Linked DNA regions of Methanococcus voltae PS. The main gene of each other region encodes a partner of the protein of the gene in region 2 in a complex. Links are inferred from orthologs where the notes say so. Each region holds a gene or a part of one and is shown on either strand. Other genes may lie near its edges.

Region 1 (16,501 bases), on a different replicon or contig from region 2:
GTAAGTAAATCTTAAATCTCTGTCTGGATAAACCATAAATTCTTGGTCAGGGTTTTTTGATACCATTTTTTCGAAGAATTCGCCGATTGTTTCTTCAGTAAATAGATTTCCGTAATCTAATGGTGTTTCCATATTTTCATAATAAACATTTCCTGTTTTTTCGACCATAACATCACATTTTAATTGTTTAATTGTTTGTTTAATTTTTATTATTAATTTTTACTTTAATTTACATCATAATTAGCTTAATTAATTCGGATTGAAATTGTAAAATTAAGATTGTAAAATTAATAATGTAAAAATGTAAAATGTAAAAAAGCAAATTAGTTGTTATTTAGCTATTATATTATTATTCATAAAATATTAATATAATATTTAATTTTTATCGAGTTCTATGTAATGTTCCATCAGTTGATTTCTTATGTCTTCTGGTATAGGAACTGATTTTTGTTCGATAAAATCAAAATGAACAACTACTGCTTTACCTTTTACACACAATACACCGTCTTGCCAAGCTTCGTGATACAAAGTAAATGACTTATTACCTATTTTACTAACGTAACTTCTTATTTGAACGTTTTTGCCCAATTCCATTTGGCTAACAAAGTCAAAGTCTGTGTGAGCCATTATAAGTTTCCAATCTTCATGTTTTGTTGATAAATTTGGGGTGAACATCTTGAAAAATGGATTTCGTGCCTGTTCAAACCATATTGCTACAACTGTATTGTTTATGTGGCGCAACCCATCAATATCGCCAAATCTTGGTTCTACGGTTATTTCGTACATATTATACACCAATTCAAGAATTTTACTAAGTTTAATAATTTTTTATTTTTAAATTCATTTTTAAATTCTGATTTTAGCTTTAATTTTTAATTTTCAGCTTTAATATTAATTCCTTTAATATTTTTATATTACTAATTTTCCTCAATACTACAAGAATGTAGTATTTACAATGGTGTATATACGACCGCTAAAATCTTTGAATTTTGGTCTTTGGCGTGTAAATTGTGAGGTACGATTGAATCGTAGTATATGCTATCTCCTTTTGCTAAAACATATACATCTTGTCCGTAATTAATTTCAATCTCTCCGCTCATAACATATATAAACTCTTCACCTTCATGGGAAGATAATTCTATTTCTTCATTTGCTTGTGGATACACATCGATAATAAATGGTTCCATGTGTCTATCTATTTTACCCGCAGCTAACGAATAAAAGTTTAATTTACTTTCTTCGTCGTTGGAGTACGTTTTTGTTCCTGAAAATCTAACAACATTTTCTGATGCACCAAATCTTGATACAACTGGTCCTAATTCAGGCAAGTCATCCAAAAAAGTACCCAACCTAACGCCTAAAGCTCTTGCAATCGCGATTAAAGGTTTTAATGAAGGTATCAAATCGCCGTTTTCAATCTTTTTGAGCAATTCAACATCGTTACCGCTAATTTTTGCAAGTTCTTCAATAGACATATTATTTAATTCTCTAACTTTTTTGATTTTAATTCCTACTTGGTTGTTCTTTTCTGACATACTTACCCTCTTTTTACTTGGAGTACAACTTAAATTTTGTTTTGTTTGTATATATTTATTTTAGGTTATTTTAGGTTATTTTATTCTATTTTCAATTTATTTACTTTAATTATTATTTTAATTTAGTTGTACTCTTCTTTTAGTCGGATATCTCCGATTTTTTACAATTTTGCCTCGCATGAGGTTTTGTACAATTTGTACAATTTGTTTGTTTTTTCATTTTGGACCTTTTCCTTATCTTATTTTTTATTCTTTTATTTTATTCTTTTATTTTATTCTTTTATTTTATTCTTTTATTTTATTTAATTTAGTTACTTAAGTTAATTAAGTTAATTAAGTTATTTACCTAAACTATTTATTCTTTACTTAATTTTACTTAATTCCAGGTATTTATTTTATTGTTAGATTTAATGATTGGTTTATTTGCATTAATTAATTGATACATATACATAAACCAAAACATTAAATTTAAAATATATCTTATTATTTAAAAAGTTAACGGTCAAAGGTAGTTTTGATACGATAAAAAACTGAAAATTAAAAACTAAAAACTAAAATAAAATAATATATAAATAAAAATAAAATAAAAAAGTACTAAATGTATTAAAGTAGTACGGCAATTCCAACTGCAAAAATACCTAATAATATGTAGTAAAATCCTTTTATATTTGCGTGTTTTGGATTAATTAGTAAAAGCATAGACGTAGCTATAAACACACCTGCTGAAAAAGATATCAAAGGCTTAACAGGTAATTCGGGTAATATCCAAAGCCCTGCAAAAGTTCCCAATACTGTTGAAAGAGAAACTAGGCTTCCAATCAATAATGTATACGGTCCGTAGTACTTCTTTAATGGTGAGAATAACGCAAAACCTGCAGGTAATTTGTGCAAAAGTATTGCAAGATATAAAGACATTCCCAAACTACCAATAAATGTTAAAGCAATTACTAAACCATCAATAAATGCGTGAATGAAGAATGAAATAGGGTAAATGTATTTAATTCTAACATCTACATTCTCGTATATTTTTTCAAGACTGGAAATATTTTTTTGAATTATTTCTTCAGGTAATTTAACGGTTGTTTTTAAAGCCAAATCTTCCTTATTTATTTTTGAATTTATTTCTTCACAATCTAAGCAAGTATTTGAACCAATGTTATCGATTGTATAGTTTTTACTGTCATTTTTACTGCTTTTCAGTTCTTTTTCGTCGTATGATTTATTTACACTATTATTGTAATTTTTATTACCTTTACGACCGATACTTTCATTATGGTTTATATCATAATCTATTATTTCAATAATTTTGTCTGAAACCTTATTTTTAAATTTCCCTAGTCCATTAACATTAGTATCTTTGGTATTTTTTAATTCTTTTCCAGGATTTTCAGCATTTTCAGCATTTTTATTGTTTAATCTATTTATAACGTGCAATTGATGATGTACCCCTAATTTTCTAAAATATTTTTCAAATAGTATTACAAGAGTTATACCCAGTAACACGTACAATGTAGAATATTTAGAATAACCTTCTGGTATCATAATAAATATGCTTGCCCCTAATAAAAATCCCCCTGCAAATAGCTCATAATTTTCAGATTCCTTTAAAAAGTTGGTATAATATGCCAAAAATCCTCCAAAAAGCATTATGAAAAATGCCATTATTGCAACATGTATTCCTTCATTGCTTATCAAATCTATCATTGTAAACACCCATAATATAATCTATATATTTCAAGTTTTTTAATGTTATTTAATCTTTTCTAATATGGTTATTAGATTATCTAATAGTAGGGTTATAAAATTATAAAAATTTTAAAATTTAAAAATTTTAAAAAATTACCCAATATCTGTAAAATGTGGTAAAAATCTAATAAAATATACAATAACGTTAAATGTTCTAATATTAATATTTAAGTATACTTAATATTATTAATTATACTTAAATAATTTTAATAAAAATAAAATATCCTGGTTTAAAGGATTAATACGTTTAAGGTGTACAAGTTTTCATATTGAATATAGTTTAAAATAAAATTAAAATCTGAATATTTAAGGATATATAATTAGTATATTAATTAAAAATATTAATTAATATGTATTTTATTTATTTTATTTATTTTATTTTCTTTTTTATCTTTTACAGTCTAGTATAATAGAAGTTATCTATCGTATAATTTATATCTATTTTAATTATATATACTTAGTCATCTTTTTTCATGTTAATAGTAATTGCATTTACGGGACATTTTCCTACGCATATTTTACAGTTATGGCAGTCTGAAATATCAAAAGCATAGAACTTGCCGTCTTTGTCTTTTTTCCATATTCGTGGCCCTTTAGGACAAGCATAATAGCACTTTTCGCAACCAGTACACTTTTCCTTATCAACAATTATTTCTACGGACATAATTATCACATTTATATCTTTTTAGGATTTTATTTTAGTTTTATACGTATGCCCACCATAGGTATCAACCATTTTAAATCTTAATAAGATATGCCCATAATATAACTTATCATTTTATTATATATTATTTATTGTATTTTATTAATTTATTAATTTATTAATTTATTACTTCAGTATATTCGTTGATATTATCTCAATAACAATAATTTAAATAATATAAAATAAAATTAAGAAAAGAAAAATAAAAAAGTAATAAGAAAAATAAAAATGTAATAATATAAAACACAAAAAAAGTAAGAAAAATAAATAATAAATTGGTGCAGTTATGGAAGAATATAATTACGAATATGATTATAAAAAGTATACTAAGAATAATAAAAATAAAAGTGGAAACAAGGAAAAAAACTACAAAAGATGTACGATGATATTGTACAATTCTTACGATAAATCAAAATGGCACGAAGCCCATAAAAGAGCAATAGCTAGGGCAGCACCAATTTGCACGGCTTTTGATTGGAATTTAGCGATATACGATTTTCCAGTGGATAAAATAGAAAATTTGGAAGGTTTAGAAAGCACCAATACTGAAAAAGATGTTATAAAATTGATTGAAACTACTATAGGCGGTTCTGGTAGTTATTTAAGAAATTTAATTGATAATAACCGATTCATTGTAACAAATAAGTATCAAGCACAATTTGGTACTCCAATAGCTACAACTTCAAAGCCAGACGCTAAAAAGTTAATAACTCCGAAACAAGTGCTTCAAGAATTGCAAAAAAAGCCTTGTGGAGTGTTTATCGGCTTAGGAAGGCATGGTTTACCTAAAGATGTAATGAAAATGGGTCATTATGAGTTAGATATTACTGAAAAAGGTTTATCTCTTGAAACTTGTACTGCGATAGCTTCAATACCTTCAGTACTAGGTACTATGGCAAAATACGAGTAAAAAATAATAAAATAAATAATAAAATAAATAATAAAATAAATAATAAAATAAATAATAAAATAAATAAAAAATTAAAAGGCGAAAAATTAAATATAACACAATAATTAAATATTTAATTAAATAATAATAGTTGGGATAGTTAAATATAATTAAATATAGTTAACTATTATAGTTAATTATTTAACGTTAATTGAAACAATCGGCTTTACGGCTTTAACTTTTTTATCAGATATTTTTTTATCTATCAATGCTAAATCGTTTAATTTACCTTCTATTTCAACAGATATTTCTTTTACAAGGTCAACCGGGTCAATTGATGAATAAACATACGGTTTTTTACCCAAGCCTTCCCTGTCCATTTTTTTCCTAAATACATGGTCTTCGTTGAACATCTCAAATATTGATTCCCTAACGGTTGAAGGATATATACCAGTTCCTTCTGCAATATCATCTACCGTACTTTCACCGTACATTCTTAAGTATACGTATATTTTAGCTTTGACCTCACTACCCATTAATTTGGATAGGTTCGCTATCAATTCTTTATTAACAGAACTCAAATCTTTGGTCAAATTTTCCCCTCCACTTAACGAAATAATGAATATTCATTATTTAATTGTAATAATCGCCCCTAATCGTTTAGCCACTCCCCATATAAAGTTGCTTTAATCAACGACATTGTTAATTATTAAATAATCTAAATGTTTAGTCACCATAGTTGATAAATTAACGTAATTAAGCTAATAGTTAATTTAAATAATTAATCAAAATTATTGTAATTTAATTTTAATGATTTATTAGATTACTTTAATATACCTATTATATTTGGCATATTTTAATGATTTACTTAAAATTTAAAATAACGCTTAGACCTATTAATCGTCTTTATTTTTCCATCTTCAAACGTAATAATCTCATTTATGTATCTTCTTTTATCCCACGATAAAAGGTTTATAGTTAATTGTTTATATAGTTATCCAATATATCCCTTATGTCACCAATTATATGGATATATTAGCTATTCTAAATTTAAAAAAGGGATTAATAAGGATATAAAATAAAATAAGCTAAATAAAAAACTAAATAAAAAACTAAATAAAAAACTAAATAAAAAACTAAATAAAAGTAGAATACTAAAAAGGAGAATAAGAAATAATTAAATAAATAATTAATTTAAATTATATCCCATTTCAAAAGCTTTTAAATTTACGTCTAAAAATCTTTCAGGAACGGTCTCCTTAATAGCTTTTACCCATTCATCTTTGGAAATAGGGCTATTTTTTGCAAGTAACCCGATTAAAACAGTATTTACTGTTTTTATATTACCTGATTCCTTTGCCAAATCCATAGCATTAACAAATTTTGTATTTATATTTTTTTCAGCCATTTTCTGCGTAATATCTTCGGGATAATCAACCGCTCCAATAATAACAGGCATTGGATTTATTTTTTGAGTATTAGATATCAATATGCCGTCTTCTTTTAAATAATCAACGTATCTAGCACCTTCAAGTAATTCGAAGGCTAAAACGATATCTGCGGAGCCTCTTTCTACTACAGGCGAATATATTTTATCGCCGAATTTAACATGTGCGACTACACTACCGCCTCTTTGTGACATTCCATGAACTTCAGATACTTTAACATCTTTTCCGATGTTTTGGGCTAACTTCCCAAGTACTTTAGAAGCTAATACGGCACCCTGACCCCCAACAGCAGCAATTAATATATTCATAATTCCACCTAAGTTTATTTTTTAAATTTTTTTATGTTATTCTTTATTTTTAAATTTTTTAAGTAGTTTAAGTAGTTTAATTTTTAATTTTTAAGTTTTAAGTTTTAATCCTTTTTTTCCATTAATTCAATTGCAGAACGTTTGCAAACATCTACGCATAAACCGCAACCTACACAAAGCGATTTATTAATTTCTGCTTTTTTAGTTTCATTATTAAATGAAATTGCAGGACAACCGATTCTTAAACAAAGTTTGCAACCGTTACATTTTTCAGAATTCACTTGTAAATCTTTATATTCAAATTTAATTCCTTTTATTAATATACAAGGTCTTTTTGTAATTATAAGCGATGGTTCTTCGGCATTTACTTCTGTTTTGATAACTTCTTCGAGTTTCTCTAAGTCGTAAGCATCAACTTCTACAACTCTTTTAATACCGATTGCCTTACCAAGTGCTACAAAATCAATTTGTGGGGCTATATCGCCTTTTAATGTCTTACCGGTTGATGGATTTTCTTGGTGACCCGTCATAGCAGTTATTGAATTGTCCAATACAATAACGGTGCTATTTCCTTTGTTATATACTATATCAATTAATCCGGTAACGCCAGAGTGCCAAAATGTAGAATCTCCGATAACTGCAACGGATTTTTTCGCGAATTCTTTGCCTTTTGCCATTTCAAAGCCGTGAGCCATCCCGATACTTGCACCCATACAAATTGTAGTGTCGATAGCACTTAAGGGAGGTACGCCGCCCAATGTATAACATCCGATATCGCCAGAAACGTTTAATTTAAGCTTTTTCAAAATATAGAATGGTCCCCTGTGGTGACAACCCGGGCATAATACCGGAGGTCTAACGGGTAAATCTTCTTGTACGTCGTAGGTAACCAAAGATTCAGAGTTTAACTCACCAGCTTCTTTTAAACAGTTTCTTATGATTTCAGGGCTTAATTCTCCAATTGTTGGGAAAATTTCTTTTCCAATAACGTTTAATCCCCAAGATTTTATTTCTTTTTCGAAAATAGGTTCTAACTCTTCAATAACATACACTTTATCGCAAGTATTAACGAATTCGGTTATTGCTTCCTTAGGTAATGGGTATACCATTCCTAATTTAAAAAATGAAGCGTTAGGACATACTTCCTTTGCATATTGGTATGATGCACCACTTGTTATGATACCTATGGCTTTATCATTGTATTCCACGTTTATAAGATTATTTTTAGGATTATTTGCGAATTCTTGAAGTTTATCAAGTCTTTCTTCGATAATAACTCTTCTTTTTCTTGCGTTTGCCGGTGCAGAAATGTATTTATCAGGGTTTTTATCATAAGGTCTTGAAATTATCTCTTCATCAGTTATCCGGTTTTCTAAGGACACAATACTTTGAGAATGGGATATTCTTGTAGTTAATCTTAAAATCACAGGAGTATCAAATTTTTCACTTATCTCAAAAGCCATTTTCGTATAATCCTTACATTCTTGGCTGTTTGAAGGTTCTAAAACAGGGCATTTTCCCGCCATTCCAAAGTATCTTGTGTCTTGCTCATTTTGAGAGCTGTGCATACTTGGGTCGTCAGCTACGGCAATTACAAGACCGCTGTTTACTCCAGTGTAGGTAACGGTCATAAATGGGTCGGCAGCTACGTTTAAACCAACGTGTTTCATTGAAACGATACTCCTTGAGCCGGCTATTGATGAACCTATGGCTACTTCTAATGCTACTTTCTCATTTGTTGACCATTCTGAATTTATTTCATCATATCGAGCAATATATTCGGTTATTTCAGTACTCGGGGTTCCAGGATAAGCTGTTGCAACAGTTGCGCCTGCTTCGTACGCACCACGAGCTACTGCAAAGTTTCCAAGCAATAATTCTTTTTTTGACATGGTATACCTCAATTTACATTATATGGCTTATATAAATTATAATAAACTTTATGAGTTATAATAAAATTCGATTTAATAACTTTACTAGTATATTATTCTAGCTTTAATTCTAGCTTTAATTGTAATCTAATTGTAATTATTAATAGTGATAGTATTTGCACATAATAATAATTTCAATTCATATATAAATATTAAGTAGAAGTATTTAAAAAAAACGCTGATTCGAAGTCTTCGTAAAATTGATAAAGTTACATACTTAGATTAATATATACAAATTAATAAATAATATATTAAGGGAAATTAAAATGCCACATAAAAGGATTAAAAATATATTAAATTATAAATGGGGGAAATTTTGCCAAATTTATTAAAATTATTAAATTTATCGAAGTTATCTCGTAATTTTAAATCCAGCAAGAGAGCAAAAAACAAAGGAATTACAAAATTATTTTTATTCATAGTTATTACTATGTTATTTTTAAACTCAAGCTGTGGATTAGTTACTAAATTTGTATTACCTATGTTAAATTCTGAAAATATAGAAAGTATGGACGAAAAAATATTAAATAATAAAAATATAACCTATTCAAACTATAAAGTAGAATTAATTAAAGATTTGGCTCATAAAATACCAGTAATGGATAGAGGTACTGAATACGTAATTACACTAATATCTGCAGTAACTTTTAGTATTTTAGCATACGTATTTTTTTCGTACCTGTCAGAAGAGCATAAAAAACAAAAAAAGCGGTTAGAGAAATCTAAAAAGAGAAAGGAACCGTCATACGTTTAATTTTTAATTATTTTTATAGTATACTATTTTTATTATTTTTATTATTTCTTTATTTTTATTTCGTTGATGAATTTTTCACAATAATTACACCTTATTTTTAAATTCTCTTTATCTTCTATTTTGAATTTTCCAGTAACTTTTTCCTTATTAGTTATGCAGTTTGGATTGGTGCAGATTAGTATACCTTCAATTTTATCAGGAACTTTAACTTTAAACTTTTTTACTACTTTACTATCCTTTATAATATTTATAGTAGCGTTTGGGGATATTAACGCTATTTTGCTAACTTCTGCTTCACAAAGTTCCTTTCCTTCAATTTTTAAAATGTCTTTAGCTCCATTTTTTGAATTAACGTTCATAGCCAAAGTTACGGTTGTATCTTTTGGCATATTTAATATTTGATATACGTTTAATGCCTTAGAGCTAGTTATGTGGTCGATAACTGTTCCATTATCAATTGGTTTTACTTTTAACTGTTTTTTATCAATTTCTGCAACCATAAATTCACCATTATCATTTATTTCTTTAGTTTTAATTATAATTTTATAATATGTATTTTTTATAATAGGTATTATTTGTATTACTTATCTTATGTTATTTAACAATTTATATATAGCCATATTTATAAAATTTTATTACAGGCAATTTAACCAAAAAATACTCAAAAATAGAGGGGGATTAAAATGGTCTTTAAAATACCTAAAATGAATAAAGAAGAATACGATACTCTTGTAAATAATAATCACGTTTCAAGAATCGCTTTTTCAGGTTCGGAATACCCATACATTGCACCGTTTTTATATGTATTTGATGGTCAATATATGTATTTCCTTTCAACCAAATATGGGCGAAAAATAGAGCTTTTAAAAAATAATCCGTATGTATCTGTTGAAATTGATAAATTTTCTGACGATATGTCTTGTTTTAAATTTATAACTCTTCAAGGAAAAATTGTTGAGGAAGAAAACGCTGAAAAAAAAGTTGAAATTAAAAAGAAATTTGTAGATATGATAATATCCAGAGGTTTATCTAATATAGTACTCGAAGCACTAGGTCAGAATTCAGAGGAGCCGGTAAAGTCTATAATTACAAATGATAATACCCACATTTGGAAATTAACGGATATTGAAGACATTGTAGCATTAAAAAATGAAAAATCATATTAAATTATTTTATTATTAAATTATTTTATTATTTTATTATTTTATTATTTTATTTTAGTATCCTTTTAGTTTACTATTATTTTAGTACCATATTGCGTATTTTTACATAAAATCACATATAAATTAATAAATACTTTGTTTTAGAAATATAATCTATAATTAAATTACAATCATAAGTTATAATAGATAATTTAATAAAAATATAGGACTGATTAGTATGGTATTATTCGAATTAAGCAATAATAACAAAATAGCCGAGATTAAAGAGAAAGAATTTAAATTAGAAAAGGATTTGCAGGACGTATGTGAAAAAAATTTAAAAGAACTTTTAAATTTGAAATTTGTTGCAAGTGAATTTTCCGTTGAAAAATATCGATTTGATACGGTTGCTTACGACGAAGAAAATAAATCTTTTGTAATCATAGAATACAAAAGAGGACAAAATTATAGTGTTATAGACCAAGGTTATGCTTATTTAGCAACAATGTTAAATAATAAAGCTGAATTTATTTTAGAATTCAATGAAAAGTTTGAAACAAGCTTAAAAAGAAAACATATTGATTGGTCTCAATCTAAAGTTATTTTTATTTCTCAATCGTTTAACAAATTTCAAAAGGATACCATTAATTTCAAGGATTTACCTATAGAAATATATGAAATTAAACGATTTGATAATAATACTTTATCATTCAGTGAGGTAAAGGGTAATCGAATTACAAATAGTATTTCAAATATAGCCGTGGAAAATGAAACAATCAAAAAGGTTAGCTCTGAAGTGAAAACATATACTATGGATTACCACTATAGTATGGGAAGTCCTGAAACCATTGAATTATATGAAAAATTTAAGGATAAAATAGAAGAAATGATACCAGATATCCAAATAGAGCCTAAAAAATGGTATATTGCATTTAAAAAGAATAATAAAAACATTGTTGATTTTACGATACAAAAATCTCAGTTGAAAATTTGGTTAAATTTGAAAATGGGGGAACTTAATGACATTAAATCGCTATATAGGAATGTTGCAGGCATTGGTAAATTTGGAAATGGAGATTATGAATATAATTTTACAAATGACGAAGAATTAGAATATATGTTAAGTTTAATAAAACAAGTTTATAAAATTCAAAATAAAATTAAAGATGATTAATGAAAATTAATAAAATTAATAAAATTAATAAAAATAACTATTCTTTAGGAATTAAATTTTCAAAAGGCTTAAAATACCCCAAAGGTATCAATTCAAATTCTATATAGCCTTCTTTTACCAAGGGTAGCTTATTAATTTCCAGTTCTGCTTCTTCTACAGAATCGGCTTCTAAAATTAACACTGCTCCTTTATTATCCATTCTAAAATAAAATTCGCGTACAAAATCAGATTTGTAGCCTTCCCAAAAATGAATAAATTCATCATTTAAGGTTTTTTGCATTTTTTCAGGATTCGTTTCAAAATCCATGGGTTTTATATCTTTTCCCACTGCCAATATTTTCATAATTGCTCCTCTCAAAAATATTGTTATTTTATATTATTTCTATTAATAATTATTATTTTTTAGATGCTATAAATAATATCATTATTTTCATTATGTACCTATGTTAAAATTCATTAATGTTAAATAATGATATTTTCATAACTTATATTGGGTAAAAAATCAATATTAAAATTTAAAAATAAATCTAAAGAGGGGAGAGGGGAATTATGGTAGAAAAGCCAAAAAATGCTACGAATGATACTGCAAACTCCAAAAAAAGAGTTATCGTAGTTGTAAATAAATATTGGGAATGTGACCCGGTATGTTGGGTTCTTACAAATAGTTATCTAACTGACGAGTGTAACTACACTGATAAAAAATATATCATTGACTTAGATGTTGAAAATTCGCTTACATTACTTACCTATCCGACTTATGGGTCTGCTAAACCGTTTGAAGGTTCTGGAACTATTCCGAGAATGGTTTTTGAGACTGAAAAAAGAAATATAGAAGTATGGTGTATCTCAGACTTGCTTAGTAATAGTGGTTCAGAATTACAGTCAAGTTCTGAAGAAAAAATGAAGTTGCTTCCTCAAATCTATGAATATGAATACTTAGGGGAGAAATTAGACATAGAAATGGTTATTGCAGTAGGTACGGCTTCCGCGGGACCTTGCGTAACATCTGATTCTCCATTTGGGACAGATAATATCAATGGTGCCGTTATAATCGGAAGTAACGTATTTATGCACGATGGTTGGGAACAGGGTTCTTTAAGTAAATTTGAGTGTGACTGTTGGGGTCAAATAATGCCTTCGTGCTCAAATGATTATATAAGAGAACTCGAAGAAGTTGATTTTAAAAACTATAAAGGACTTATGCTTAGCCCACCGAATAATCCATCAACCGTTGAAACTCCAGTATATGTAAGTGAAAATTACGTTGCTTTAGGCTCTGTAAATGTAACAAACTATAATTCATATAGTACTAAAGATAAAGAAACAGCCAAGACTTTTTTTGAGAATTACCCCGGTAGCCACGATGGAGTTTCCCTGGAAACCACACATTGTTTGATATACCTGGCTGCAAAAGATTATTTATGCAGTAATCCACCATTTATGTTCGTAAGTGGTATCGTAGACCGATTTTTATGCTTTGATAGTGATGTTGACCCTACACCTTACGCGCAAAATGTTTCAGGAGCACATAACGCAGGAGTCACTGTGGCTTACATAATATCCCAGTTAGAAAAATAATATTTAATTTAACTATTTTTAATTTATTATTTGTTCATTAAATAATCATATAAATTTAAAGTTTAAAAAATAAAAAATATATAAAAAATATATAAATAAAAATAATAAAAATTAATGAATTAATTATCTATTATTTTTTTATTTAAATCATCGAGTGCTTTTAATTCGCTATTCAAACTATTTTCCATAGTTTTTAATTCTCGAGTCTTTATATCCATTAATTCTTTTAATTCATACAATTCATTTTGATTGTCAAGTTCTTTCGAATTAGTTGAATTCATATTCTGAAGTTCATGATAATCACTGATTATTTGTTCCAGTGAATTCTCACATTCAGTAATTTTCGAATTGTAATATCTTACATTTTCCTTACAGTATTCTATTTCTAAAACTAATTCATTTAATAACTTTTTTTCACAAATCAGATAACTTTTTTTATCGCTTTTGTGCTTAGAATGATGATTATTTGTTGATTGAAGAGTAATCTCCCTTTGCCTTGAGTATTCTTTAGATTCATTAGTTGGTAATATAAAAAATAATTTGCCAACGCGGTCTATAAAACCCTCAAAAAACATAGCGTAGATTACGATTATTCCTATTACTGCCATAATAATTATGGATAGCAGGTTAATATCTAATCCCATATTGCCCCTATTCCTATTTTATATACATATATATTTTAAATATTACGTTCGTGATATTACTATTTACATTTATATGGCATAGTCAATAATTTAATATATTAACTAACATCACGCCATAGTTGGTAGTAATTAAATGAGAAATAGATACCAGTAAATATCTTAGTATCTAGCTAATATTTAGTTAAAAACTTAAAAATTTAAAAGTTTATTTAATATATTTTTTTATGTAGTATTGTATTTGCCCTTTGTAATACTTCATATTAATGCCGTTATGAATATATACCTTTTAATGTATATCATAACAACATTAATATATTATTTAGTTATCATATAAATACTATGTACAATTAATTCAGAACTTATTGAACAATTATGTTATAATATTCAAAAATGGATAAAAAAATATATAAATGATTAGTTTCCAAAATATTGGTTTCAAAATAAATTAAAAAGAATAGAAAGAAAAAATAAATTAATTTAAAATAAAATAAATTAAAATAAATTAATTTAAAATAAAATATAGGTACAAGACTAAAAATAAATAATTAAACTAAGTATTAATTTAATTATTATTAATTTAATTATCTTAACCTAACGGAATCTAAATTCATAGGTGATTTAGTCTCTTTTTTGAATAATTTATACGCAGTACTTGCTAAATCGATACATTTAGACGCTTCACCATGTATAGTCAATATTCTATCTGGAATTGGTTTTAATTTCCTAAGGTATTTTATAAGTTGTTTTCTGTCACAGTGTCCTGAAAATCCTTCAAGTGTGTGAACAGATAATTTAACCTTAATAGCTCTTGTTTTTCCGTTTTTACCCATTAAAGGTATCTCTTTCCAACCTTTTTGGATTTTTCTACCTAAAGTACCTTCACTCTGGTAACCTACGAATACGATAGCGTTTTTCTCGTCATCTGCAAGTGTTTTAAAGTATTCGACACTCGGCCCACCTGTAAGCATACCTGATGTAGCGAGAATAATACATGGTTCGTCTCTACCGATTACGTTTCTTCTGTCTTTGGTATCTTTAACTTTCTTAAATACCTCTGATAAGAATGGGTTGTCGCCTTCATGGAAAATTCTGTTTCTCATGTTCTTTGATAAGTATTCTGGGTAAGCAGTGTGTATTGCGGTAGCTTCCCAAATCATACCATCTAAGAATACCGGAGCGTTGAATAATCCTTGGTTGTAACCTTCTTCTAGTACGAGCATTAACTCCTGAGCTCTACCAATACCGAATACTGGGAGAATTACTTTACCGCCTCTAGCGATAGTTTCAGAAATTACGCGTAGTAATTCTTTTTCTGTTTCATCCCTTTCAGGCAATACGTCGTCGTATCCACCATATGTGGACTCCATGATAAGTGTTTCGAGTCTTGGGAATTGGCAAACTGCAGGCTCTAATAATCTTGAAGCTTCAAACTTAATATCGCCGGTGTACGCTACGTTGTACAATCCATCACCAATGTGACAGTGTGCAATTGCGGAACCTAATATGTGACCTGCATTGTGTAAAGTAAGTTTTACAGCAGGTGCAATATCTGTAGTAACTCCATAATCTAAAGGTATTGTATGTTTAATAGCATTTTTTACATCTCTTGATGTGTATGGAACTTGTTTACCTTCTTTTTCTGCAATATCTATGTAATCCTTTTGTAAAAGAGTCATTAAGTCTCTTGTAGGTTTAGTACAGTAAACAGGGCCATCGTAACCATATCTGAATAAACCTGGGATAAAACCACAATGGTCAAGGTGAGCGTGAGTAACTACTACAGCATCAATTTCGTCAATTGAAAATTCTGGCGCATCAAAGTGAGGGAACGCTTTTTCGTCGTCCATACCTACGTTAATACCACAATCAACCATGATACGGCTTTCCGGTGTTTGGTGGTATAAACAAGTTCTACCAACTTCACGGCTACCGCCTAAAAATGATGTTCTAATCCAGCAATAGTCTCTTAATTTAACATCTCTATGTATTCTTCTCCCTATTCTTCTAAGAATATCTTTTACGTCCGCTCTTTCTCTGTACATTGTTGACCTTATGGCCTTTATTGTATCAGATGGAATAGGTGGTGCTCTAACAGGTTTAGGCGCCCATTGAATTTCCTTTTTAATGTCCTCTAATGTGCTCCCTTCTTTACCGATTACCAAACCAGGTTTTTTTGACTCGATAATAACCTCACCGGTATTAGCGTCAAATATACAGTTTATAACTTCTGCATCATCAGGAACGATTCTTAAAATCCTTTCCTTTGCTATATCAGGTTCGAGTAAAACTGAAGGGTCGGGCCTTACAGCTATACGTTTTCTAAAATCTTTGGCAAGCTCCTTTATAAAATTATTTGAAAATAGTTCGGGGTTTTTAGCGTAAATTACTACTTCAGAACCTTCAAATTCCACATCTGTAATTACGGCATTCCCAGGGGCTCTTTTTACTACATTATCTTTTAATTCGTTAAGTATTTCTTCGGCTGACAAAATTGTCCCTCCTATTAATTACAAACAGGTTTATGTTTATAATTTATTAAAAGTATTGACTTGTACTTGTATTGACTGTTGACATGTATTGATTAGTAATGTTATCACAATATTGTCTTAAAAATAACTGACTTAAATGGATTTAAAATAATGATTAAAT
Region 2 (16,378 bases):
GAGAGTTTGATTTGGGGGGTGGCAGTACAAAACATCATGCCAGATAGCACTGGTGATGGCGTTATTCAGATTTCAGGATACAATATGATTGTAGATGTAATTGATTCGGATTTAATATTGAAAAAATTAAAATTAATAGACGATTATTCAAAAGAAATTAAATCAAATTACACTTATATATCCACAGGTGCTGAAAATCTAAATGTTTTGGACGTAAATACAAAAGAACCAATTTCCAAATATCGTGAATTTTACATCATAGAAGATTTTTTAAGACAAGAAACTAGAAATGATAATTTGTATTCTAGATATGGCGATGGAAACGGCTACAATACTAAATATCTTAAAAATAAGGATTTAATGGCTTTTAGCTTTTATCCGATGGTATATTTAGATAAAAGCCCAGATTCTATTAGAAATGACCCAATAGGTAGTTACTACCCTACAAGTTATGATTATCAATACTTATCAAATGGAGATTACTGGATGAACTCAAGAGCTTCGGAAACAGGTTATTTCCAGTATGATAATGACGAAATCCTTGAAGATGTTGGATATTCCAAAATAAAACGACAAACTTGGACGTTAGGTGATGAACAACTTTCTTTAAGGGAAGAAAACGAACTTAAAAATAAATATGACGCATTTAATTATTGGTACTGTAAAAATTACGGATATTTAACTACAAATGGCGTAAATGCAATTATATTGCCTTCTTCAGATGAAAATTTAACTGATATGATATTTGATAATACAGATAATGAAGATATAATATGGAAATCTACTCTGGCTAACTCCAATAATGGGATTTCATACATTGTAGTGCCAGGTGAAAATAATTATTATATTAAAAACAACGTATCGATATTACAAGTTCCAAATTTCTTAAATACTCAAAATTCGATTTCTTATATAAAAAGTTACTATAAACAACCAGAAAATGAAGAATTCGGCGTTTATGTAACGGATACAATTTACTTTAATAAAACTGTATTGAAAAATTTAGATTCAAATAGGGTATGGATTTGCTCTTTCGAGGAGTTTTCAAATTGGAATAAGGATTATACTAGAACTAATATGGGTTTAAATAATGGAAATATTGTATTAACTACAAATATGAACCAAAAACCTAAAATTACCTACTATGAAAATAATATTGAGTATACTGATTCTCCAAAATACGAAAATGGAAAGTATTATTTAAAATTTGGCAGTATTTCAAAATATGGGGACAATACAATAGTAGGACCTTAATATATATTGAGAATCGTATTTTTTATAATAGGATAATTTTTCTATTTTTTTATTTTATTTTATTTTATTTTTGGCCAATAATTCAAAATATATTAAAAAGTATATTAAAAAAAATATATTATAATTTATTAATGTGATTTAAAACTTCAATAACACTTAATGACACGCCTTCTACTTCAATACCACCTTTTCCTTTTACCCCGTCACCAACTAAGTATAATTTATCATTAACAACTGGTTTTAAATCTGTCCCATTGGAGGCATGGTTAACTGGGCACTCATCACGATATGTTTGTATTGCAAGTATCTTATAATCTTCTTTTTTATGTCCGGTAAATTCTTCAGAAAATAAGTTATCAATATCTTCCAAAACTAAATCTATTTCATCGTTTATGTTATTTTTTATCTGAGTAGCATGTGCCATTATTAAATTATGCCCTTCTTTAGCTAATGATTTATCTACATTCGACGGTTGATTAAATCCATTCAATCGTTCTGCTTCGGTAGTAAATACTACACCATTATGAGTTATTAACTTATTTCTAGAACCAATACTAACTTTGATACCTTTAGATGGTATTGGCATTTTATTTTTATTAATAAAGTTTAAATTACTAATTTTTTGGGTTATGATTGGTGAAGCATTGCTTATTATTATATCAAATTCATTTTCGTCATTTATTGTACATTTTTCTTGGTAATTTTCAGGAATGTATACTTTATCAACAATGTAATTTTTATGGATTATTCCTCCATTTTGTAAGATAACTTGCTCTAAAGCATCAATTATGCCTTTACAGCCACCTAATGGGATACCGGGACCTCCAAATTTATGGTAGTATTTGCTTATTGCCATAACTTCGTCCATTGGAGTTTCGTATGACGATAAGCTTAAAGCCCAGCCTGAAAATGAATTACCTACTTTTTCAGCTATTGATATCCCTTCTAAAAAGGTACCAAATGAAATGTCTTTATCGACAGTACCTAATTTTAAATCTGCTAACATTTTTAAAGCTTTTAATTTATCCTTAAAGCTTACAAGTTTTTTCAGCTCTTCAAAACCATAATTTGTATTATTAATCCTAAAAAGTCCATCGGGATTTGAATTGATTATTTTTGCACCGCAGTTTGACTCTTGAACCAACTGTCCGAAAAAACCATTTGCACCATGAGGTATCATGTGCAGGGCGCCTGTTGTTAATTGATAGCCTTTATAGTCTAAATTTGTAAATCTACCTCCAATATATGGAAGTTTCTCGTAAATTGTTACATCATGTTTTTTTGATAATATTGCTGCACTAAATAAACCCCCTAATCCAGCTCCAATAATCCCTATTTTCATAATAGCACCTTATAATCATCTAATACTTTTAAAATTTTCAAATATTTTGTAAAAATTATTATTATAATTATTGTATGGTGTATTCTTTATATATAGATTATACATTCTGAAGTAAATAATCTTAAAATAAGGATTTTTATAAAAATAAACTATTAATTCAACAATTGCTTAAAAAGATAATTCAACATGTTTTATTAGATTTTTAAATATTTAACATATCACTAAAATAAATAAAAAAAGAAAAATAAATATTATTTAATTATTTAATTATGCAGCCATTTCAACTAAACCGTCGTATTCCGCTGGAACATTTCCGTTTCCAATTGCTGGTTTAATAACAGGTTGTCCTGCATTTTCAAATATTTGTGGGTTTTCGAGAACGAATTTAACAAATGCTACACCTGCAGCTTTATTTTCTGCATTTGTAGGTACTGTAACACCGTATACGATTGGTGCAGCAGCAATTGTTTTGTTTTGACTTTCAATTAAGATACTTGCTCTAGCGTAGTTTTCAGCTTGGTCGTAAGCACCTAGGTTGATTTCGTCAGGTAATTCAACATATTCTAAATTGTGTTGGTTTGCAACACTCTTGTATATGAATAAGTAGTCGTAAGCACCTGATTCAAGAGGGCCTAATAAATCTACTTCTTTACTTCTCATGAAGATTTTGTCGGTATTAACTGTTATTTCAGCAGGGCTTTTAACTACAAAGCTACCGTCTTTTTCTTCAACGTTGAAGTTTGAATTTTTCTTAATTAAATTTTCGTATATTGTATTGTCATTGTATGTTTTTTCAGCTAATTTAATAACCATTTGGGTTCTGTAACCACATGGATCATCGTTAGCACTTGAGAAACCGTATTTAACTCCATCTTTTTGGAATATTTCATACCAGTTGTCAGAAGTTATTTCATTGGTAAATTTACTTTTGTTAGTGTATGCTATAACAATTTCATTTTTAGCTATCATTAAGTACCAGTCTGCGTAATCAGGATACATCATTTTAGGTATTAATGAATAGTCTGCTGAACCTAACACATCAGCTTTTTTATTTAATTCTACAATATTTCTAACACATGCAACACTGCCTGCTGATTCTCTTTGAACATCTGTATCGGGGTATTTTTCTTCAAAAGCTTTTTCATATTCTTCAAAAGGAACTGCTAAACTTCCTGCGTGGAATATTTTAACAACGCCTTCTATTTTTTCAGAATCTGTACTGTCAGCAGGTGTTTGCTGGTCCGTACAGCCACTAAAAGCTAATACAAGAAAAATCCCTAAGATTGAAGTTAATAAAAGGGACTTTTTATTCAAGTTATCACCATATATAATATAGTATTTAATAGAATTTTAGTTTGATATAATATGTAATAAATAATACATCTATATGGTTAATATATAAATATTACGATATTATTTTGGTGTAATATATGTTAATAAACATTTTAATATCTCGATAAAAATGTAATAAATACGATACTTATTTGAAAAAAAATGTTTAAAAAATAATAAAAATAAAAAATTAGAATAAATTAAAATTAAAAATATTTTATTTCAAAAACTTATCAAAGAAATATTTGTAAACAATAATTCCATTTTCTGATAATTCAGGGTGGAATGAAATTGCCATACAGTTATTTTGGATAATTCCTACAATTCTATTTTCATTTTTAGAAATTACGGATATCTCGTCACTCATTAATTCTTTTACAAGGGGGGCTCTTATAAATACGGCATGAACCACATTTCCATCTAGTTCTATCTCTTTTTCAAAACTTTCAACCTGACCGCCATAAGCATTTCTATCGATTGAAACATCCATTAATTTTAAAAGAGGTTGGTCAATGCCTGTTTCTTTGGATAAAAGAACCATCCCTGCACAAGTCCCTAATATTGGAATATTTTTTTTAAGATTAAGTTCTCTTATTTTATCGATGAATCCATATTTATCCATTATTTTACCCATTGTGGTACTTTCACCACCGGGGATTATTAAAGCATCAATACCCTCTAGCTCTGAAATAGTTCTCACTCTTATAGCTTCATAACCCAATTTTAAAATTGAATCAATATGTTCTTCTACATCGCCTTGTATTCCTAAAATTCCTATTTTTTTAGTTGTAGTCATAATTTAACCTTTATTTTGCTTAATTTAATTATAATCTTTACAATAATATGTTTATTTTATAAATATTCATAATTAATAATACTATAAAAAAATATGCAGGAATAGATTTTATAAAATTTTATAATATATTACTATATTAAAATACATAAATATATTTATCTAATAACAAAGAATAATATAAAACAGGTTAAATTTCAAAAAATGGGGCCGAGACCGAGAATTGAACCCGGGTCGAGGGATCCACAGTCCCTCAGGATAGCCACTACCCTACCTCGGCCACATAACATATCCAATAATGCAGGGGCAGGGATTTGAACCCTGGAACCACTACTGGACAGGATTCTAAGTCCTGCGTCTTTGGCCAGGCTTGACAACCCCTGCACACGATATAAAAATAAAGTGCTCCAGCCGGGATTTGAACCCGAGTCGCGGGCTCGAAAGGCCCGCATGATTGGCCGGACTACACCACTGGAGCAATTTTAATAAACAAGTGGGCCCGATGGGATTTGAACCCATGACCACTCGGTTATGAGCCGAGCACTCTAACCAGCCTGAGCTACGGGCCCATAATGTAATGTCCGTTACTAATGCACTTAAAATGAGTTAATAATTTTTAGAAAAATGGCGCCTCCTGCAGGGCTCGAACCTGCGACCTACGGATTAACAGTCCGTCGCTACTACCTACTGAGCTAAGGAGGCTCTTTACTATTCTTTGCTACACATCTTGTCAGCACAATAACAATACACGTTATAATATATAAAGGTTTCTATCACTCCATCAGCGAAACATTTATATACTATAAAACCTATCCTTATTACGTGACTTAATGAAATAGAATATTGCCAAGGTAGTTCAGCCTGGGAGAACGCTGGACTGAAGATCCAGTTGTCGGGTGTTCGAATCACCCCCTTGGCATGTTTTTTATTTTAGGCAAATTAATTCATAAATTTAAATATATTGTTTAACTTTTTTTCTATGGAATATAATTTTAAATACTTAATACTTTAAAATATAGTATCGATTATAATTTATTTTAAATCACATTAATCTAGTAAATCTCACAATTTATATTTAATGTAAATTATTTTGTTTATTTATAAATTTTTTAAATATATAAATTTATATAAATTTATATCTTATAGGAGTGAAATTTTGAATGTAATAGGAAAAATGGGTAAAAGAAATACTCAAAAGGCTAAAAAAAATACGAAAGAAAATGATGATGATTCAGCATCTAATAAAGAATTTAAAATACTAATAAGAAGAATAGTTCAAAAAACGAAAATAGCTGAAGGAGAATTGGCAATTTATGATATATTAAGATGTATATACCGTAATCAACCAATATCTACAAAGAAAATAGGGCAATATACTAAATTACCACTTCCAATAGTTTCAAAAGTTAGAACGATGTTGGAAGGGGATAAAATATTAAAAAGAGACGATAAGGGAGCCCATTACACAAAAGAAGGTTTTATTTTTGTTGAAAAAAACTTAGGTTTATCTTTAAAGCACGACTTAAAATGTCCGATGTGTAAGGGTAAAACTGTAGTCTTTGACGACAAGTTTGAAAAGATATACAAAAGACATAAAGAAATAGCTAAAGAAAGACCTTCTGTAAATACATTAATTGACCAATCATTTGCTACACCCGAAACTGCTACGTATAGAGCTACCATAATGGCAGATAGGGGTGATTTAGAAGGTAAGAGAGTTTTATTTGTTGGTGACGATGATTTAACATCTATTCCTGTGGCTATGAGTGGTTTATGTAAGGAAATTGTGGTTGCAGATATTGACGAAAGATTATTAGATATGATAAAATACTTCTCAAAGCAGAATAAACTTAATATAAAGACTATAAAACACGACTTCAGAAATGGTTTACCTAAACACTTAGTTGATAAGTTCGACGTAGTATTTACCGACCCTCCATATACCTTGGAAGGTGTAAAATTGTTTATGAATCGAGGTATTGAAGCTTTAGGTTCAGATGGCGTTTTATATTTGGCGGTTTCTCATAAGCCTATTGATGAACATATACAACTACAAAAAAACATACTAGCTATGAACTTTTTAATAGCTGAAATGTTACCTGGTTTTAATTTTTATGAAGGTACTGAAATCATAGGAAATACAACATTCTTAGCAAGACTAGTTGGTAAAAACCTTGTAAAATTGGAAGAAAAAAGTGATAAGATATATACTGGACAGGTAAAACCTGTTTTAAGGTATTATAAATGTCAAAAATGTGGAAAAATTTATGAAATCGGAGGTAAAATTAAAAGAATAGAAGATTTAACCTGTGATTGCAAGGGTAATAAATTCTACATGATTAAAAGAAGTAAATTAAAAGATTAATTATATTTCTTATTTATTTTTATTGGCTTATTATTTTATTTTTTACAATTTTTTAATTTTTAATTTTTAATTTTTAGTTTTCTATAAAAATATAGTAGATAGTATCCTAAATAAATAATCGAATAAAGGAAATATATGTTATTATAAATAAAATAAGTTTAAAACGAGAAAAAAAGAAAATTTTTTTTTGAATAATTAAATTATTCTTTGATTAAAATAGCATTTACAATACCATCTTGACCAGGTCTTGAGGTAACTTTAGCTTTACCCATTTCGGTTTCAACGATAGCTCCTTTTGTAACCACGTTTCTTCTGATGTAGTGTTTGTTTGCTACGTTATCAATTACGTTTGTAATTGTAACTTTTTTACATACTTTTGATTCTTGGTCGAAAACGTTAGCGTAGTTTGTTCTTTCTAATTTAACTTTTTTGCTTCCGCCTCTTCCTCTTAATATTTTAATTTTAACTGAATCGGTTAAGTGGGTTTCTACAGGTGAGTTACCCATTTCTCTTTTATGTTTTTTAACAATTCTTCTTAATTTTGCACCAGTAGATTTTCTACCGCTTCTTCCTTGCCATACTGCCATAATTACACCTTATTATTTATTATTTTTAAATTTATTTTTAGTTTATTTTTAATTTTTTAATTTTTTAAGTTTTAATTATTTTAATTATTTTAATCGTTTTTTGTTATTTATTACGTTAATCATCCCTTCGTAATAAATTAACTGCTAACATTTTTAAATAATTACAATACTTCCGATAATAATGAGAGAGCATGCGAGTATCTATACATTGTTAATACATTATGATATAAAAAATTATCTATGATAATATAATTTATTGAATGATTTATTGATTATTGGATTTATATAATAATTTTAATATTGCCATTCTAACAGGTATTCCATAAAAAGACTGTTTAAAATATACGGATTGTTCTAATGAATCTAATTCCTGTTCTATTTCATCAACACGGGGCAAAGGGTGCATTACAATAACTTTTTTATTTTCAACTTGGGATTTGTTTAATTTATATATTCCTTTAACTTTGTGATATTCATTAGGGTCTGGAAATCTCTCTTTTTGGATTCTAGTCATATAAATACAATCAATATTTTCTAAGTCCATTTCTTCCATTTCTTCAAGTGATACTTTTGATTTAATGTCTTCTATTATTTCTTGAGGCATTTTTAATTCTTTTGGCGATATTAATCTAATATTTACGTTTTCAAACAATGATAAAGCTTGACATAATGAATGCACGGTTCTACCGTATTTTAAATCACCGATAAAAGCAATATTTAAATTATCTATTTTTCCAATTTCACGTTTTATCGTGTATAAATCTAAAAGAGTCTGTGTAGGGTGTTGATTAGAGCCATCTCCTGCGTTTATAACTGGAATTTTTGAGCACTCACTCGCAAGTCTTGAAGCTCCTTCATAAGGGTGTCTTATAACTATTAAATCGGCATATCCTCCGATTACAGATATAGTATCTCTTAAAGTCTCCCCCTTGGTAACTGAGGTACTTTTAGCATCTGTAAAACCTATTACATTTCCTCCGAGCCTTTTCATAGCAGTTTCAAAAGATAATCTTGTTCTCGTGGATGGTTCGTAAAATAAAGTTGCTAAAAGTTTTCCCTTCATAAATTCACAAGGTTTTTTCTCTTCAAGTAAATTTTCCATTTCTTCGGCAATTTTTAAAATATTACTTATTTCATTTTTATTTATATCTCTTGTAGAAATTAAATGGTCCATAAAATCACCATATTACCAAATTATCATCAGCATTTTTTATTTTTAAAATATATAATATAATTTTTATATATAGCTATGGATATATTTATGAATATATAAGATGATTTAATACTCAATATTTAATATGCAATATGTTGGTGATATTATGATAACCGAAGAGCAAAAAGAAGATATAAAACTTTATGTAATGCCATATATTCAAAATATGAGCTATATTTCTGAATTAATAAATAATTCAAATGATATGGATGATTTAATTGATAAAGTATTAAAATTAATGAATGAAGATATTGAATTATCCACAAAAACAGATTTGAAAATATTATATGAAAAATTAACTGAACAATTAAAAGAATAAAATTTAAAAAAATAGAAAAATAACAAAATAAATTAAGTATAAGTGGCTAATCTGACGAATTAATCAAATTTAGCTTTCCTGTATTCATGTTCAAATTTTTTATCATATAATTTTGAATATGTATAATTTTTAGGGTCGAGAACATCCCCTACAATTATCAATGCTGTTTTTGTAATTCCTTCATCTTTAACTTTTTGAGCTATATTTTCAAGATTTCCAATAATTTTTTTCTCATCTTCCCATGAAGCGTGATATACAACGCCTACCGCAGTATCTGCGGGATAACCGCCCTCTATTAATTCTTTGCATACTTTTTCAATCATACCTGTACCCAGGTATATTGCCATAGTTGCTTGATGTTTAGCCAATGATTTTAAGCTTTCTTCACTTGGTTTTGGAGTTCTACCAACTGGACGTGTTATAATGACGGTTTGTGAAACGTCTGGCAATGTTAATTCAGATTTTAAAGTAGCTGCTGCAGCAAATAATGAGGTTACACCAGGTATTATTTCTACATCGATATTTCGTTTTTCTAACTCATCAATTTGCTCTTTTATAGCACCATATAATGAAGGGTCCCCAGTATGTACTCTAACTACTTTTTTATTTTCTTTAATTCCATTTACAATTACATCTATAACTTCTTCTAAATTCATTGAAGCACTATTGTAGATTTGTGCTCCACTTGTATTATATGTTAAAACTTCTGGATTAACTAATGAGCCTGCATATATTATAATATCTGCGTTTTCAATTGCTTTAGCTCCTTTAACCGTTATTAATTCCTTATCTCCAGAACCTGCACCAACTATTGTTAATTTATTCATAAAAACACCTTTTAAACTATATATTATACTTGTATTTTATATCTTCATAGTATATTTTCATCTGTATTAGATTTTAATTTAAAATTATCTCTAATAAAAATAACCTAAGTTAATTAAACTAATCTTGTATTAAATTCAACATATTTATATTATTTATATGTATAAAAATATGGTATAAAAAGATTATAGATATAATTTTGATATTTTTAGCAATTTTTTAGCAAATAACTGGTTAATTGGTTATTGATTTAAATTATTGATTTAATCCTTTTCTAATCAATTCTTCGATAGAGCCGTATATTACTTCACTACTACAGAAGTTAGGTAAATATGTAGCTGCTTTTCCTGAATTTGTAGCTACGTACTTATAACCCATTTTTTCAATAGGTGCAACAACCATACACGTATCCACAACTAGTTTACCGCCTGCATCTTCTATAATTTTTGTATAACCCATTCTGTCAGCTATTGCTTTTGTATATATCGAAGTACAAACCCATAAGTCTGTTTTTAACTGTTTTTTCTCTTCAAGAAGAATGTCAACAATTGTTTTTATTTCACTCATGCCACTATGTGGGCAACCGATACATATTAAGTCTATTTTTTGGTCATTATTGAATTTTGAGAGCTCTTCTTCAATCATTTCATTTGTAATTGTAATTTCATCGTCAAATTTTAAATTACCCTTATCAAACTGATTATCATAAGTACAGATGGCTTCAGGGGTTATTCCATTAAAATGGTACAATGCAACACCACCACTCGCAGCTAATGCAGCCCCGAGTCCTTTTAAACACTCACTTTTGATATTTAATCCATCGTTTTTTTGCTTGTTGCTAAAATTAAAGTATGGTATGCCGTTTTTTACAATTCTTCCCACATATCTACCTATTAATCCATAAGAAGCCATGTTATTAATTTTATTGTCACATTTTAGACCAATTTTTTCAAAGTCCAAATCTAAATTAATTTTAAAATTAGGTGTTCTATTTTCGTCCAAATGATAGCCATAGTATGAAGTTTTACCCAATATTGCACTAGCTAATGCAGAGGGTCCCCCTTCTCGATTAGTATAAGCGCCAAGAACGGAATTTGAGTAGCATACTGCAGATGACTCCGCCCACGAGATATGGTCTCTAAATCTTGGTACATTTCCGGATAAGTATGGGGTACAGGTACAACCTAATTCAATCCCCATTTTTTCAAAATAATCTATGATTTCAATCTGTTTTTTTGCAAAATCTTCTGGAAATCCAATATTTTTGTAGTCTATTAAGTCCATACCTGCAGGATTTAAAGTTGTAGGTACTGAAACTTTTAAGCCACTAGCTGACATATCTCTTAAAAATTCTAATCCTTTTTCGCCGATAGTTTTATATGAAACTCCTGAAACCTGGGCTGATGTAACATCTATCAATTTTTCGGCTCCATAAATGTCCCCAAGAGATACAATTAAATTCATACACATTTCGAGAGTTTCTCCGTACTCTCCATTATATATTTTTTCTTCTTCAGTGGTTAAATACAAAATTACACCCTTAATCTTTTAGTAAATTTATAAACTTTTAATTTATTGATTCATTAAATTTTCATGTTATTAATTATACATTTGTATTATATTATAGTTATGTTATTAAGCACTTTTAAATATTATTTATACAAATATTTAGAGAAATTTGGAAAACTATTAAAGTATTATTGTAATGTATTATTGTAATGTATTATTACGTACTAAAATATAATATAAAATTAAAAAATAATCAAAAAATAATCCTAATTTAGAGAATTTTATTAGTTAATATCGATGATAATATGGTAAAAGTAAATTATAAAATAAATTCTGAAATTCCTGATAATTTAAAAAATAGAATAACTGCTAAACCAATACAAACTAATTATTTGTATAATGGCGATGATTTTATATTCGAAACACTTCACTCTCTACGAAGAGAGGTAAATGCAGGTACTTTATCACTAAAAGATGGGGATTTACTAGTTGTTAGTGAAAAATTTGTATCCACCAGTCAGGGTAATTTTGTAGATGAGAATAAATCTAAGCCAAAATTGGGTGCTTATTTTTGTTATTACTGGAGTAAATATATTTGGGGTTATATACTAGGTCCTTTATTAAAAACAAGACCTGACCGAGTATTAAACCTTAGAAAAATGCCTGAAAGAGAAACTTTAAAGCATAAGCAAGTTGTAATTGATAATGTAGGATTTATTTATGCCTTAAAACCTGCTTCTGAAGGAGGAATTGATTTAACAAATGTGCCCGGTACTTATGCTTCTTTATTACCTACTAACCCTAAAGAAACCATGGATAAGTTATACGATGCAATAAAAAAGGAATTTGATGTAGATTTAACAATTATGTTAATTGATACCGATGCAACATATAAGTTTTATAAGTGGTATGTAACTGCACTACCCTATGCTACTGAAGGTATAATCTCAGGAATTGGAGTTTTTGGCTATATTTTAGGTAAAATAGGGAATTTATTAAATTTAGGCGGATTATATGGCGCTACTCCATTGACAATAACGGGAAATAATTTTTATAAAAAATATTCTATGGAATTACTGTTATATATTGCAAATCTTGCAGATACTTCGCAAGTGCCTTATACTAAGTCAATACACGATTTAATGAAAAAATATAATACCTACGTAATAACTGAGAAAATTTTAAGTGATATGGAGCATAGTCCTATAGTACTTGTTAAAATAGACGAGTAATATAAATTAATTAAATTATTTAATTAATTAAACTAAAATGATATAAAACAAAAGTTTATGATATTTAATATATTTTTTAATCTATTTTTAATACATTTTTACAAGGTGCATTCAATTAATAGAGTATATTTATGTATTTAGAGATTATTTTCAATATTAAAAGTATAATATTCCATTACACTCTCTTATCTTTCAAAGTGGTTTCAATCAATGATTGTATCATTATTTCATGCGATAATTTATACAAATCAAATTCATTATCTTGATTATTGTCTACAAAATCCAATAATTCATTTGATAATATAGTTTGCATTGATTTATCTTTCGGGACAATATATACCTGCCTGCCATCTTCAAGCTCTACTTCCATACATTCGGATTTAAGTGCGAGCACAACACATTCTTCATCTGAAATTTCCAAAGTTTGACCAAGTTTTATGTTTCTATTGTTTGTATTTTCGTATTCATTCGACCTATATTCTGCTATTGATATCAATTCTTCAAAATTGCTCAACATTTCAGAATCATAGATGTCCTGAGACGTAATAACTTTTTCAATATTTTCATTGGCATTTACTAATTTATTTTTAGCATTCTTTAATTTTAGAGATAAGTTATCTCTTATTTTTATCGTGTGTTTTTTCAAATCTTCCAACAATTCGTAAGGATATTGTTCAAATACGCACTTTAAGAATGTTATTTCTAAATTAATATTCTTAATACAATTGAATATTAATTCTACAATTTTTTTATCTACATATCCTAATTTAATTAATGATATTGTAGATTCTTTTTTATATTCCGAATTTAAAAATTTAGATTTTAAAATAGGAATATATTTATCCTTACAATATTTATCGAATTTTCCAAAGTTTCCCATAATGGCAATTGATTTTTTAATAATGCTGTCATTATCGTCTTCAATGGTTTTTTCGACAATTTTCCTGTATTTTTTAGCCGTTTTAGATTCTAAATTGGATAATGTCTGTAATAATGTCATTACAGAATATTTTAATTCATAATCTGTTGTATCTATGTAAACTTCTAAATCTAATTCATTTACGTCACTTGGGCTTAGATGACATATATTATTTAAAGTATCAATAGCAGGGATTTTTACATCCCTTTCTTCATACTTTATAAATTCAATAATTTCGGGCATTATGTCCTGAAATTTTTCAGGCTCTAATTTAGACAATTCCGCTATTGTATTAAGTGCAGAAATTTTAATATCCTTATTATTAGAATCCATTTTTAAAATTATTTTTTCGGCATTTGTATATGAAATATTTTTGGGTTTAATATTGTATATTATTTCAAGGGCTTTTATTACTATTTCAGGGTTCTTATCGTCCAAATATTCATAAAGATTATTTGAACTATCTTTGAGTAATTCGGGATTTATATTACTCATATTTTTTAAAATTTCAATCAACAATAATTTAGATTTTATTTTGTTATTTAGTAAGTTTATAAGTTTTTTAGGATTATTACATTTTGGGTTCAATGATATTTTTGAAATTGTGTAAGCTGATGAACATACAACGTTAGGGTTCTCATCGTCTAACATTGCTATGATATGGTCCATATATTCACTAATAAGCTCATAACATACTAATCCTGCATCACCAAGGAATTCTAGGGAATTCTTACGAGTTCTCCAATCAGAATCTTTTAACATTTCAACTATTGTGGGCACCAATGGTTTTAGATGTTCTGGATATGCAGTAACTATTATAGACATGGCTTTTAACGTGGCCCATTTGAATTTAAAGTCTTTATGTAATGATTTTTTGTATTCAGGTATCAATTTATTTATTATTTTTGGGTTTTCAATACTGAATTTACCTGAAAATAATATTTCTCTGAAATTTTTAAATTCGCCAATATTATTCAGATTTAAATTAACCTTCATATCAAAATACTTTTCATCATCTTTGTATCCATTCATCATACTATCACGCTTACAATTAAATAATGGTTATCTTATATAATATAGTTTTTTTGCATATGCTTATGTAGGTTATTTTTAAATTTTACCTACATAACTACCTGCTTACATAAGTACTTAATTAAATACTTAACTAAGTGCTTAATAAACTACAAAAAAAGTATATTATTAGAAAAAGACTATTTTAATATATTCAGATTAAACTGGTTGATATTATTTATATATTATCTATAATTTATCACAGTTAAATTTAATGAATTATCTTTTTATCAATCTAATTACTTTAAAACGTATCTATTACTACAATCTTCGAGTTATGCCTATAAAGCATACGCTAATCGGTATATCTTATTATAATGTTTACTTATTCGATTTAATAATTTTAGTGGAGTACTACTAATTTTGAATTTAGGGTATAAGACTTTACTTTTCACATGCTGGAGGGAAATTATGAAAGTAAAAGAGTTTATGAATAACAAAAAAGGTGCAACTGGTGTGGGCACATTAATAGTATTCATAGCAATGGTATTGGTTGCGGCAGTAGCTGCAAGTGTTTTAATAAATACAAGTGGCTTTTTACAACAAAAAGCTTCATCAACAGGAACAGAAAGCACGGAACAAGTTTCAACGGGATTAAAGATTGTTCAAACATGCGGTAAATTAAATGAGCCAATTATTGATAGGCTTACAATATATGTTACACCTTCACCAGGTAGTAAACCAGTGGATTTAAAAAATACTAAATTATTAATGACCGATGGACATTCAACAGCGACTGTATCTTATAGTAGCACTTATTTTGAAAATAATAATAAACAAATATTTGATGTAACCGGTTCAAAAGCTTGGAATAACGGTGCAATTTTGCCAGAGTATAATTTTGGAGTGATTGTTATTCAAGACGACGATGGTTCATGTACTGCAGAATCTCCCGTAATTGGAAAAGGTGATATGGCAGTAATAACAATAAATTGTACAAATTTAGACTTAGCACCTAGAACAAGGTTGAATGGATATTTACAATCAGAAATAGGTTTTAAAACACAATTTACTTATATCTTACCAAATGCGTATGATAAAACTGAAGATGTAGTTATATTACAATAATAGCTAAATATTTAACAAATTAGTTATTATTCTTTTTTTAATATATTATTAGTTTATCCTTTGACATTTCTTTATTTTTTATTTCTAAATATCATTATATATTTTAACTATAGTTTTAAGTTGATTAAATTATAATTTTTATGGATTATAGTATTATAAACTATTATTTGTATCAACAACTAACTTAAAAAAAGTTATTTTTTTAATTAATGGGGGTAATTTTAAATAATATGATTATATTTAATATGGATTTTTGAAGCTTTATATTATAATCTATAATAAATTAGGATTTATTTTTTATAAAAAATTATATAATATGTTTTAAAACTAATTTTAAGATTTATTATCTATTTGTTTTCTTTTATTTTAATTTAAATCTAAGTTCTTACCTACATAACTAACTACATAATTATATACATATTTACATACCTAATCATATACCTAAATAGTTACATAATAAACTACATACTCAACTACAATAGACCCTACATAACCAGGTACAAAACCATATGCTTAAAGAAGTGCAAAAAAAGTATATAATAACAAAAA

The links.
Region 1: the proteins of pyrB (region 2) and pyrI are in contact, whole or in part, in a crystal structure (PDB 2BE9), measured with the Sulfolobus acidocaldarius proteins. The link is inferred for Methanococcus voltae PS from one-to-one orthologs. Residues at the interface, in WP_011278411.1 of Sulfolobus acidocaldarius: Asn83, Leu84, Ala85, Asp86, Arg89, Lys103, Tyr104, Asp105, Gly106, Ala107, Arg109, Phe110, Glu113, His127, Arg169, Glu192; in WP_011278410.1 of Sulfolobus acidocaldarius: Asn115, Tyr117, Cys118, Ile119, Asn122, Asp123, Val124, Glu125, Ala126, Arg141, Glu143, Tyr144, Cys145, Glu146, Ile148.

The regions. Positions count from the first base shown.
Region 1 is NZ_JANUCQ010000005.1:39,356-55,856, forward strand. The notes cover bases 8,086-11,007. They hold pyrI (aspartate carbamoyltransferase regulatory subunit), read right to left. Parts: upstream 9,815-11,007; coding sequence 9,356-9,814; downstream 8,086-9,355. Other genes in these bases: iorA (indolepyruvate ferredoxin oxidoreductase subunit alpha), read right to left, coding at 8,086-8,521; M2325_RS07790 (hypothetical protein), read left to right, coding at 8,877-9,314; M2325_RS07800 (pyridoxamine 5'-phosphate oxidase family protein), read left to right, coding at 9,998-10,480; M2325_RS07805 (DUF5655 domain-containing protein), read left to right, coding at 10,695-11,007. Outside these bases: M2325_RS07745 (AMP-binding protein), read right to left, coding at 1-132; M2325_RS07750 (acyl-CoA thioesterase), read right to left, coding at 376-786; M2325_RS07755 (helix-turn-helix domain-containing protein), read right to left, coding at 951-1,535; M2325_RS07760 (ZIP family metal transporter), read right to left, coding at 2,139-3,239; M2325_RS07765 (4Fe-4S dicluster domain-containing protein), read right to left, coding at 3,739-3,945; M2325_RS07770 (DUF531 domain-containing protein), read left to right, coding at 4,271-4,894; M2325_RS07775 (helix-turn-helix domain-containing protein), read right to left, coding at 5,071-5,409; M2325_RS07780 (indolepyruvate oxidoreductase subunit beta), read right to left, coding at 6,063-6,629; more of iorA, read right to left, coding at 6,734-8,085; more of M2325_RS07805, read left to right, coding at 11,008-11,630; M2325_RS07810 (hypothetical protein), read right to left, coding at 11,668-11,973; M2325_RS07815 (hypothetical protein), read left to right, coding at 12,180-13,208; M2325_RS07820 (hypothetical protein), read right to left, coding at 13,328-13,852; M2325_RS07825 (beta-CASP ribonuclease aCPSF1), read right to left, coding at 14,434-16,341. UniProt on the Methanocaldococcus jannaschii protein: Involved in allosteric regulation of aspartate carbamoyltransferase.
Region 2 is NZ_JANUCQ010000001.1:62,126-78,503, forward strand. The notes cover bases 6,894-9,692. They hold pyrB (aspartate carbamoyltransferase), read right to left. Parts: upstream 8,848-9,692; coding sequence 7,939-8,847; downstream 6,894-7,938. Other genes in these bases: M2325_RS00345 (bis-aminopropyl spermidine synthase family protein), read left to right, coding at 6,894-7,086; M2325_RS00350 (30S ribosomal protein S8e), read right to left, coding at 7,287-7,673; M2325_RS00360 (hypothetical protein), read left to right, coding at 8,993-9,205; cobM (precorrin-4 C(11)-methyltransferase), read right to left, coding at 9,265-9,692. In the rest of the region: M2325_RS00295 (hypothetical protein), read left to right, coding at 1-1,254; M2325_RS00300 (NAD(P)-binding protein), read right to left, coding at 1,373-2,596; tungstate ABC transporter substrate-binding protein WtpA, read right to left, coding at 2,864-3,910; pyridoxal 5'-phosphate synthase glutaminase subunit PdxT, read right to left, coding at 4,146-4,724; more of M2325_RS00345, read left to right, coding at 5,878-6,893; more of cobM, read right to left, coding at 9,693-10,032; M2325_RS00370 (aconitase X catalytic domain-containing protein), read right to left, coding at 10,286-11,560; M2325_RS00375 (coenzyme F420-0:L-glutamate ligase), read left to right, coding at 11,845-12,771; M2325_RS00380 (HEAT repeat domain-containing protein), read right to left, coding at 12,947-14,725; M2325_RS00385 (flagellin), read left to right, coding at 15,173-15,829. UniProt on the Methanocaldococcus jannaschii protein: Catalyzes the condensation of carbamoyl phosphate and aspartate to form carbamoyl aspartate and inorganic phosphate, the committed step in the de novo pyrimidine nucleotide biosynthesis pathway.